DNA from 2 places in the Leclercia adecarboxylata genome. Region 2 is predicted to be linked to the other one. Evidence: predicted binding sites of a transcription regulator. Region 2 holds the regulator's gene; the other holds the start of a gene.
What was found. The regulator PurR, encoded in region 2, represses purine synthesis genes. The targets are predictions, from matches to a motif close to CANGCAAACGTTTGCNTG.
Positions count from the first base shown of each region.

Region 1: the regulator PurR is predicted to act here: its motif matches at 1,740-1,757, upstream of pyrC (dihydroorotase).

Region 1 covers NZ_CP040889.1:3,893,107-3,897,529, reverse strand. The annotation lists gene mdtH (multidrug efflux MFS transporter MdtH) at 1-1,013, shown strand, start outside; gene FHN83_RS20310 (lipoprotein) at 1,136-1,696, shown strand; gene pyrC (dihydroorotase) at 1,806-2,852, shown strand; gene dinI (DNA damage-inducible protein I) at 2,927-3,172, shown strand; gene bssS (biofilm formation regulator BssS) at 3,445-3,699, shown strand; gene solA (N-methyl-L-tryptophan oxidase) at 3,816-4,423, shown strand, end outside.
Region 2 covers NZ_CP040889.1:4,148,523-4,152,945, reverse strand. The annotation lists gene FHN83_RS21550 (MFS transporter) at 1-952, opposite strand, end outside; gene cydH (cytochrome bd-I accessory subunit CydH) at 1,117-1,206, opposite strand; gene purR (HTH-type transcriptional repressor PurR) at 1,502-2,527, shown strand; gene punR (DNA-binding transcriptional activator PunR) at 2,533-3,456, opposite strand; gene punC (purine nucleoside transporter PunC) at 3,572-4,423, shown strand, end outside.

The DNA.
Region 1 (4,423 bases), 260 kb from region 2:
GCGGCGCGATTGCCGACCGCTTTGGCGCTAAACCGATGATTGTTACCGGCATGCTGCTGCGGGCGGCGGGCTTTGCCACCATGGCGATCGCTCACGAGCCCTGGCTGCTGTGGGTCTCCTGTATCGTCTCAGGGCTTGGCGGCACCCTGTTCGACCCGCCGCGTACGGCGTTAGTGGTCAAACTGATCCGCCCTCAGCATCGCGGGCGCTTTTTCTCGCTGCTGATGATGCAGGACAGCGCCGGTGCGGTGGTGGGTGCGCTGCTGGGAAGCTGGCTGCTGCAGTATGATTTCCGCCTGGTCTGCGCCACCGGCGCGGTGCTGTTTATCCTCTGCGCGGCGTTCAATGCCTGGCTGCTGCCCGCGTGGAAACTCTCCACCGTCAAAGCGCCGGTGCGGGAAGGGCTCGACCGCGTCTGGCGCGACAAACGCTTTATCACCTACGTCCTGACGCTGGCGGGCTATTACATGCTGGCGGTGCAGGTGATGCTGATGCTGCCGATCATGGTCAACGATATCGCTGGTTCTCCGGCGGCGGTAAAGTGGATGTACGCCATTGAGGCCTGCCTTTCCCTCACCCTGCTCTACCCTATCGCCCGCTGGAGCGAAAAACGCTTCCGCCTTGAGCACCGCCTGATGGCGGGGCTGCTGATCATGTCCCTGAGCATGTTGCCTGTCGGGATGGTGGGCTCGCTGCAGCAGCTGTTTATCCTGATCTGCACCTTCTACATCGGCTCAATCATTGCTGAGCCCGCCCGCGAAACCCTGAGCGCGCAGCTGGCGGACGCCCGTGCGCGGGGCAGCTATATGGGCTTTAGCCGTCTCGGGCTGGCGATTGGCGGCGCGCTGGGCTATGCCGGCGGCGGCTGGCTATTCGACGCCGGGAAGGCCTTCAACCAGCCTGAACTGCCGTGGGTGATGCTGGCCCTGATTGGGGTGATTACCTTCTTCGCGCTGGGCTGGCAGTTCAGCCATAGACGCACAGCCCCCGGTATGCTGGAGCCCGGTGCCTGACCGAGTCTCAGGCACTATTCCTGTTCTTCGCCGTTATCAGTTTTTTCTGCTGGTCTGGCTGGCTGTCCCCTGACATACTTGCGCGTCAGGATTGAAGCGCTGACATCATGTCGAGGAAAACCATGAAAAAATTTGTTATTGCCACTGCGTTGATCGTCAGCGGCCTGCTGGTTGGTTGTAATCAGCTTACCCAGTACACCGTCAGTGAGCAGGAGATCAACCAGGCCCTGCAGAAGCGCAATAACTTTGCGAAAGATATTGGCGTTCCGGGCGTGGCCGATGCGCATATCGTCCTGACCAATCTTACCAGCCAGATTGGGCGTGAAGAGCCGAATAAAGTGATGCTCTCCGGCGATGCCAGCCTGGACATGACCTCGCTGTTCGGCAGCCAGAAAGCCAATATCAAGCTGAAGTTAAAAGCGCTGCCGGTCTTCAATAAAGAACAGGGCGCTATCTATCTGCAGCAGATGGAGATCGCCGACGCCGTCGTGTCACCGGACAAGATGAAACCGGTTCTGCAGACGCTGATGCCGTACCTGAACCAGTCCCTGCAGAACTACTTTAATCGCCAGCCCGCTTACATCCTGAAAGAAGATAACAGCAAGGGTGAAGCGCTGGCGAAAAAATACGCGAAAGGCATCGAAGTGAAGCCGGGTGAGATTATTATCCCCTTCGTCGATTAACCTCTGAGGCGCTCCGGCGCCTTTTTTTACAGAAAAGAGTGCAAACGAAAACGTTTCCCTCTATTCTTTGTGTCCGGCAAAAATCATCTCACCCAGCCGGAGCCTATCCATGACTGTACAATCCCAGGTTTTGAAAATCCGCCGCCCAGACGACTGGCATATCCATCTTCGCGATGGCGATATGCTGAAAACCGTCGTGCCGTATACCAGTGAAATTTATGGCCGCGCGATTGTCATGCCAAACCTGGTGCCGCCAGTCACCACGGTCGACGCGGCGATTGCCTATCGCCAGCGCATTCTTGATGCCGTGCCTGCCGGTCACGATTTTACCCCGCTGATGACCTGTTATCTTACCGACACGCTCGATCCTAATGAGATTGAACGCGGCTTTAACGAAGGGGTCTTTACCGCCGCCAAGCTCTATCCGGCCAACGCCACCACCAACTCCAGCCACGGTGTCACCAGCACTGATGCGATTATGCCGGTGCTGGAGCGCATGGAAAAACTGGGCATGCCGCTGCTGGTGCACGGCGAAGTGACCCATGCCGAGATCGACATTTTCGACCGCGAAGCGCGTTTTATTGAAACCGTGATGGAGCCACTGCGCCAGCGCCTGCCGGGGCTGAAAGTGGTGTTCGAACATATCACCACCAAAGACGCGGCGGAATACGTGCGCGATGGCAATGAGCTTCTGGCTGCCACCATCACCCCGCAGCACCTGATGTTCAACCGTAACCACATGCTGGTGGGCGGCGTGCGCCCTCACCTGTACTGCCTGCCGATCCTCAAACGCAACATTCACCAGCAGGCCCTGCGTGAGCTGGTCGCTAGCGGCTTTGAGCGCGCTTTCCTCGGCACCGATTCCGCGCCGCACGCCCGTCATCGCAAAGAGGCCAGCTGTGGCTGTGCAGGCTGCTTTAACGCTCCGACGGCCCTTGCCAGCTACGCCCAGGTGTTCGACGAGATGAACGCCCTGCAGCACTTCGAGGCGTTCTGTTCCCTGAACGGGCCGCTCTTCTACGGTCTGCCGGTGAACGAAACCTTCGTTGAACTGGTGCGCGAAGAGAGCAGCGTGGTGGAGTCGATCGCCCTGACCGACGACACGCTGATCCCGTTCCTCGCGGGCGAAACCGTTCAGTGGACGGTGAAGCGTTAAAAATTGTTTGTCCCCTGTTGTAAGTTCAACAATATAACTGTATAAATAAACAGTATATTACACAGGGGGCAACTATGCGTATCGAAGTGACCATTGCCAGAACAACTGCTTTACCTGCCGGTGCGCTGGACGCGCTGGCGGGTGAACTCTCCCGCCGTATAAATCACTCCTTTCCCGAACGCGATGGTGCTGTCACCGTGCGTTATGCGGGGTCAAACAATCTGTCGGTAATCGGTGGCGCAAAAGAAGATAAAGAGCGCATTAGCGAAATTTTACAGGAAACCTGGGAGAGCGCTGACGACTGGTTTATTACCGATTAAATTTTCTCCTTCATTGTGTTTTTTTGCCGGGTCGCCCCGGCTTTTTTTCGTCTGATCAAGCCAGGCGCAAATAATCTGTTTGAGTCCATCAAAAATCATCAGCAAGGTGATGTTTTAATGTTCAAACAATCCTAAAAGCGATAAAAAAGTGGTGCTCCCTGTTTCTTTTTCCCTTCAGAAGCCTTATTTATTGATATACTGAAATTGCTTCAGAAAAACACGCATTGAACCTCACAGTCGTTGTCTTTTTAACACGTATTCAGGGGGTTATGATGGAAAAGAATAATGAAGTCATCCAGACACATCCACTTGTAGGCTGGGATATCAGCACTGTAGATAGCTACGACGCACTGATGCTGCGTTTGCATTACCAGACCCCAAATCACCCTGACACCGAAGAAGCGGAAGTTGGGCAGACCCTGTGGTTAACCACAGACGTCGCACGCCAGTTTATTTCTATTTTAGAAGCCGGTATTGCAAAAATAGAATCCAGTGACTACCAGGAAAATGAGTATAAGCGACATTAGTATAATGTCTGAATCTCACCCCAAAGGCACCTGACGGTGCCTCACTTATTTCTCCCTTGTATAACCGCCCTGTCTTAATTACCCTGCTAACCAACGAAACGCGTAAAGAGATCCCCATGAAATACGACCTTATTATTATTGGCAGCGGATCTGTCGGTGCAGCGGCAGGTTATTACGCAACCCGGGCAGGCCAGAATGTGCTGATGATCGATGCTCATATGCCGCCCCACACCGAAGGCAGCCATCACGGTGATACCCGTCTGATGCGCCACGCGTACGGTGAAGGTGAGCGCTATGTGCCGCTGGTTTTACGCGCGCAGGCGCTGTGGGATGAACTGGCGCAAATCAGCGGTGAGCCGGTCTTTGAACGCACGGGCGTGGTCAACCTCGGGCCGTCGGATTCACAGTTTCTGGCCACCGTGGAGCAAAGCGCCCGTCAGTTCAGCCTCAATCTCGAGCGCCTGGACGCCGCAGCCATCATGAAGCGCTGGCCTGAGATTAACGTCCCCGAGGATTACATCGGCCTGTTTGAAGCCGAATCGGGCGTACTGCGCAGCGAACTGGCGATTAAAACCTGGATTGCGCTGGCGAAAGAGGCCGGTTGCGCCCAGCTGTTTAACTGCCCGGTGACCGCCATTACCCACCATGACGACGGCGTCACCGTCGAAACGCCGGAAGGCCCGTACAGCGCAAATCGCCTGCTGGTGAGCGCGGGGACCTGGGT
Region 2 (4,423 bases):
CACGCATCACGCGCATCTGCAGCGGTGGTACTACCGCAAAGGTCGCCATTCCCCACACCACCATCGCAAATGCCGCGCCCACTTCGTTACGCGCCAGCCACGGGATCGCCAGCATGATGACGATCAGCAGCAGTAAAAACCCCTTCAGGGTGCCGCTCACGGAGCGGTCCGCCAGCTTGCCGCCGAGGAAGTTGCCAAGCGAGAAACCGACGCCAATCAGCACCAGCATCGCGGTGACAAAGGCAGGCGTGGCGTTGTTAATGTCATGCAGGACCGGTGCAATGTAGGTGTAGAGCGTAAACATCGCCCCGGCACCGAGCACGGTAGTCAGCAAGGCCGAGAGCACCTGCGGGCGCATCAGCACCGCCAGCTCTTTGCGCACTTCCGGCTTTTCGCCCGCCCCGCCCGCTGGCAGAGAGAAGAACAGTGCGATCATCGAGACCACGCCGAGCAGCGCGGTTGCGAGGAATGACATGCGCCAGCCGATCGCTTCGCCCATCCAGGTCGCGGCAGGGACGCCGCCGATGTTGGCGATGGTCAGCCCCATAAACATGGTTGCCACGGCGCTGGCCTGTTTGTGCTTCGGCACCACGCTTGCGGCCACCACAGACCCGAGGCCAAAGAAGGCGCCGTGGTTGAGGCTGGTCAGAATGCGCGACAGCAGCAGGGTGGTGTAATCCGGGGAGAGCGCCGAGAGAACGTTACCGACGGTAAAGATCGCCATCAGGAAGATCAGCGCGTTACGGCGACCGCGGTGCGACAGCAGCAGGGTCATCAGCGGCGCCCCCACCATCACGCCGATGGCGTAGGCGCTGATCAGCATGCCTGCCGCGGGAATAGAAACATCCACACCCCGGGCAATCACCGGTAACAGCCCCATCGGGGAAAACTCGGTGGTGCCGATACCAAACGCACCAATGGCCAGGGCCAGCAGCGGAAAATTGATTCTCATACTTCAACTCCAGACACCGTGTCGTCAGGCGACACAGAACAATGAAGGCGAAAGCATGACATCAATCACAAAAAATGAGAAGTTAACAATTTGGCAAAAGATTTTTGCAGGGAGCGTAACAATAAAGGAAGGGAGACGAGGGAGCGGTGACTCCCTCGCGAGGATCAGTGCAGCGCAGCAGTCAGACCGCTTGCTACGATCAGACCCAGAACAATAATGGTGGTAACCAGCGAAAACTTAAGATCGGTACTCATCAATTTTTCTCCTTTTAATCACCCCATGAAGAGTGAGCTTGCTCATTTTTGCACAGTTCAGGGTAAAAATCTTGCGGGAATTAGGTTGATATCCATTTTTACTCTTCCCCTTTTGGTCAAGATCAGACAAAATTCCACGCTAAATTTATTAGCGTACCGGCCATTGACCCCCTCCTGACGTCCTGTGTCGTTTTCCCGGCGTACCGCAATTCAAATTGCGCAATTAGGGCGAGTGAAGGCAAACGTTTACCTATTGGTTTTTCAGGAGCTTAGATATGGTCTGGAGTGACATCTGATGGCAACAATTAAAGACGTAGCGAAACGCGCAAACGTTTCCACTACAACCGTATCACATGTTATTAACAAAACCCGCTTTGTGGCGGAAGAGACGCGTAACAACGTCTGGGCAGCGATCAAAGAGCTGCACTACTCTCCCAGCGCCGTGGCCCGCAGTCTGAAGGTGAATCACACCAAATCGATCGGCCTGCTGGCGACCAGCAGCGAAGCCCCCTACTTCGCAGAAATTATTGAAGCGGTAGAGAAAAACTGCTTCCAGAAAGGCTATACCCTGATCCTCGGCAACGCCTGGAACAGCCTCGAGAAGCAGCGGGCCTACCTGTCAATGATGGCGCAAAAGCGTGTCGACGGCCTGCTGGTGATGTGCTCCGAATATCCGGAGCCCCTGCTGACGATGCTGGAAGAGTATCGCAATATTCCGATGGTGGTGATGGACTGGGGCGAAGCGAAAGCCGACTTCACCGACTCGGTGATCGATAACGCCTTTGAAGGCGGCTATATGGCCGGACGTTATCTGATTGAACGCGGTCACCGCGACATCGGCGTTATTCCGGGGGCGCTGGAGCGCAATACCGGTGCCGGGCGTCTGGCCGGTTTTATGAAAGCGATGGAAGAAGCGTTAATCACGGTGCCGGAAAACTGGATCGTGCAGGGCGACTTTGAGCCAGAGTCCGGCTATCGCGCCATGCAGCAGATCCTCTCCCAGAGCCCGCGTCCGACCGCTATTTTCTGCGGCGGCGACATTATGGCGATGGGCGCCCTGTGCGCCGCCGATGAAATGGGTCTGCGCGTGCCGCAGGACGTTTCGCTGATCGGCTATGATAACGTGCGCAACGCCCGGTTCTTCACCCCGGCGCTGACCACTATCCACCAGCCAAAAGATTCGCTGGGGGAGACGGCCTTCAACATGCTGCTCGACCGTATCGTCAACAAGCGCGAAGAGTCGCAGTCCATTGAAGTGCATCCGCGTTTGATCGAACGCCGCTCCGTCGCCGATGGCCCGTTCCGCGACTACCGCCGTTGATCCCCTCAGGGAGCCAGCACCTCTGGCTCCCGCAGCCACTCCCTGTTCATCGTTTCACTGTCCCCCAGATAATCCAGCAGCCACGCCAGCGCCGGTGACATATCGTTTTGTTGCCAGGTCAGGCAGCAGGCCGCATCCGGGAACGGGTTCTCCAGCGTCAGTTCCACCCATTTGCCGCTGTCGATCCACGGGCGGGCAAAATGCACCGGCACCATCCCCACGCACAGTCCGGCCGAGAGGCAGGTTGCCGCCGACTCCCAGTCCGGGGTGACGATCCGCCGCTGGTTGTCCAGCAGCCAGGTGATGCGTTTTGGCAGCGAGCGGGAGGTGTCTTCCCGCACCAGCGACGGCCAGTTGCGCAGGGTATCATCGCTGAGCGGGTCGGGAAGCGCGGCCAGCGGATGATGGCTCGCCACCACGCAGATCCAGCTCAGCATGCCCATATCGCGAAAAGCGTAGCGTCCCCCCACCGGGATCGCCTGGGTCGCGCCGATGGCCATCTCCACCCTGCCGTCCGCCAGCGCATCCCACACGCCGTTAAAGACCTCCTGGGAGACCCGCAGCTCGACGTCAGAGAAGTGACGGTAAAAATCGACAATCATCTGGCGGGTGCGCTCGGGGCGAACGATGTTGTCCACCGCAATGGAGATGTGCCCGCGCCAGCCGTTGGCGATCTGCTGGCACTGTTCGCGGGTGATCTGCATTTTTTTGATAACAGAGCGCCCCTCCTTCAGAAACCACATGCCGGCCGGGGTGAGCTCCACGTCGCGATGGCGCCGTTCAAACAGCGGCACCGCCAGCCACTCCTCAAGCTGACGCACCGTATAGCTGATCGCCGAGGGAACGCGGTGCAGCTCCTGGGCCGCGCCGCTGAAACTGCCGTTACGCGCCACGGCGTCCACCACTTCAAGGGAATATTCAGACCACATTTTCTGCCTGCAAAAAATTTGAATGCAACCGCCAAATATTAGCGTTTCACAAGCGGGATTGCACTGCCTACACTCAGCGGCTACCTAAACCTGCACCCATAAGGACAATAAAACAATGCAACCCAGGAAAGGATTTTTAGTCTGGCTTGGCGGCCTGAGCGTACTGGGCTTCCTCGCCACCGATATGTATCTGCCTGCCTTCTCGATCATGCAGGAAGATCTGCAAACCCCGGCGGCCGCCATCAGCGCCAGCCTGAGCCTCTTCCTTGCGGGCTTTGCTTTCGCGCAGCTGCTGTGGGGACCGATGTCCGACCGCTTCGGGCGTAAGCCGGTTCTGCTGACCGGTTTAGCCATCTTCGCGCTGGGCTGTCTGGGCATGCTGTGGGTACGCGATGCCACCTGGCTGCTGGTGCTGCGCTTTATCCAGGCGGTAGGCGTCTGCGCGGCGGCGGTCACCTGGCAGGCGCTGGTGACGGACTACTACCCGGCGACGCGGACCAACCGGATTTTCGCCACCATCATGCCGCTGGTGGGGCTGTCACCGGCCCTGGCACCGCTGCTCGGCAGCTGGATCCTCGCCCATTTCAGCTGGCAGGCCATTTTTGCCGTGCTGTTTGCCATCACCCTGGTGCTGATGATCCCGGCCTTTTTCCTGAAACCGGTCGCGGCAAAAGCGGATCGGCCTGAGTCCCGCGTCACCTTCTTCACCCTGCTCCGCTCGCGTGTTTATCGCGGTAACGTGCTGATCTACGCCGCCTGTTCCGCCAGCTTCTTCGCCTGGCTGACCGGCTCGCCGTTTATCCTCAGCGAGATGGGCTACAGCCCGGCAGCGATCGGCCTGAGCTACGTGCCGCAGACCATCGCCTTCCTGATTGGTGGCTACGGCTGTCGCGCTGCGCTGCAAAAATGGCAGGGTCACCAGATGCTGCCGTGGCTGCTGGGCCTGTTTGCGCTCAGCGTGATAGGC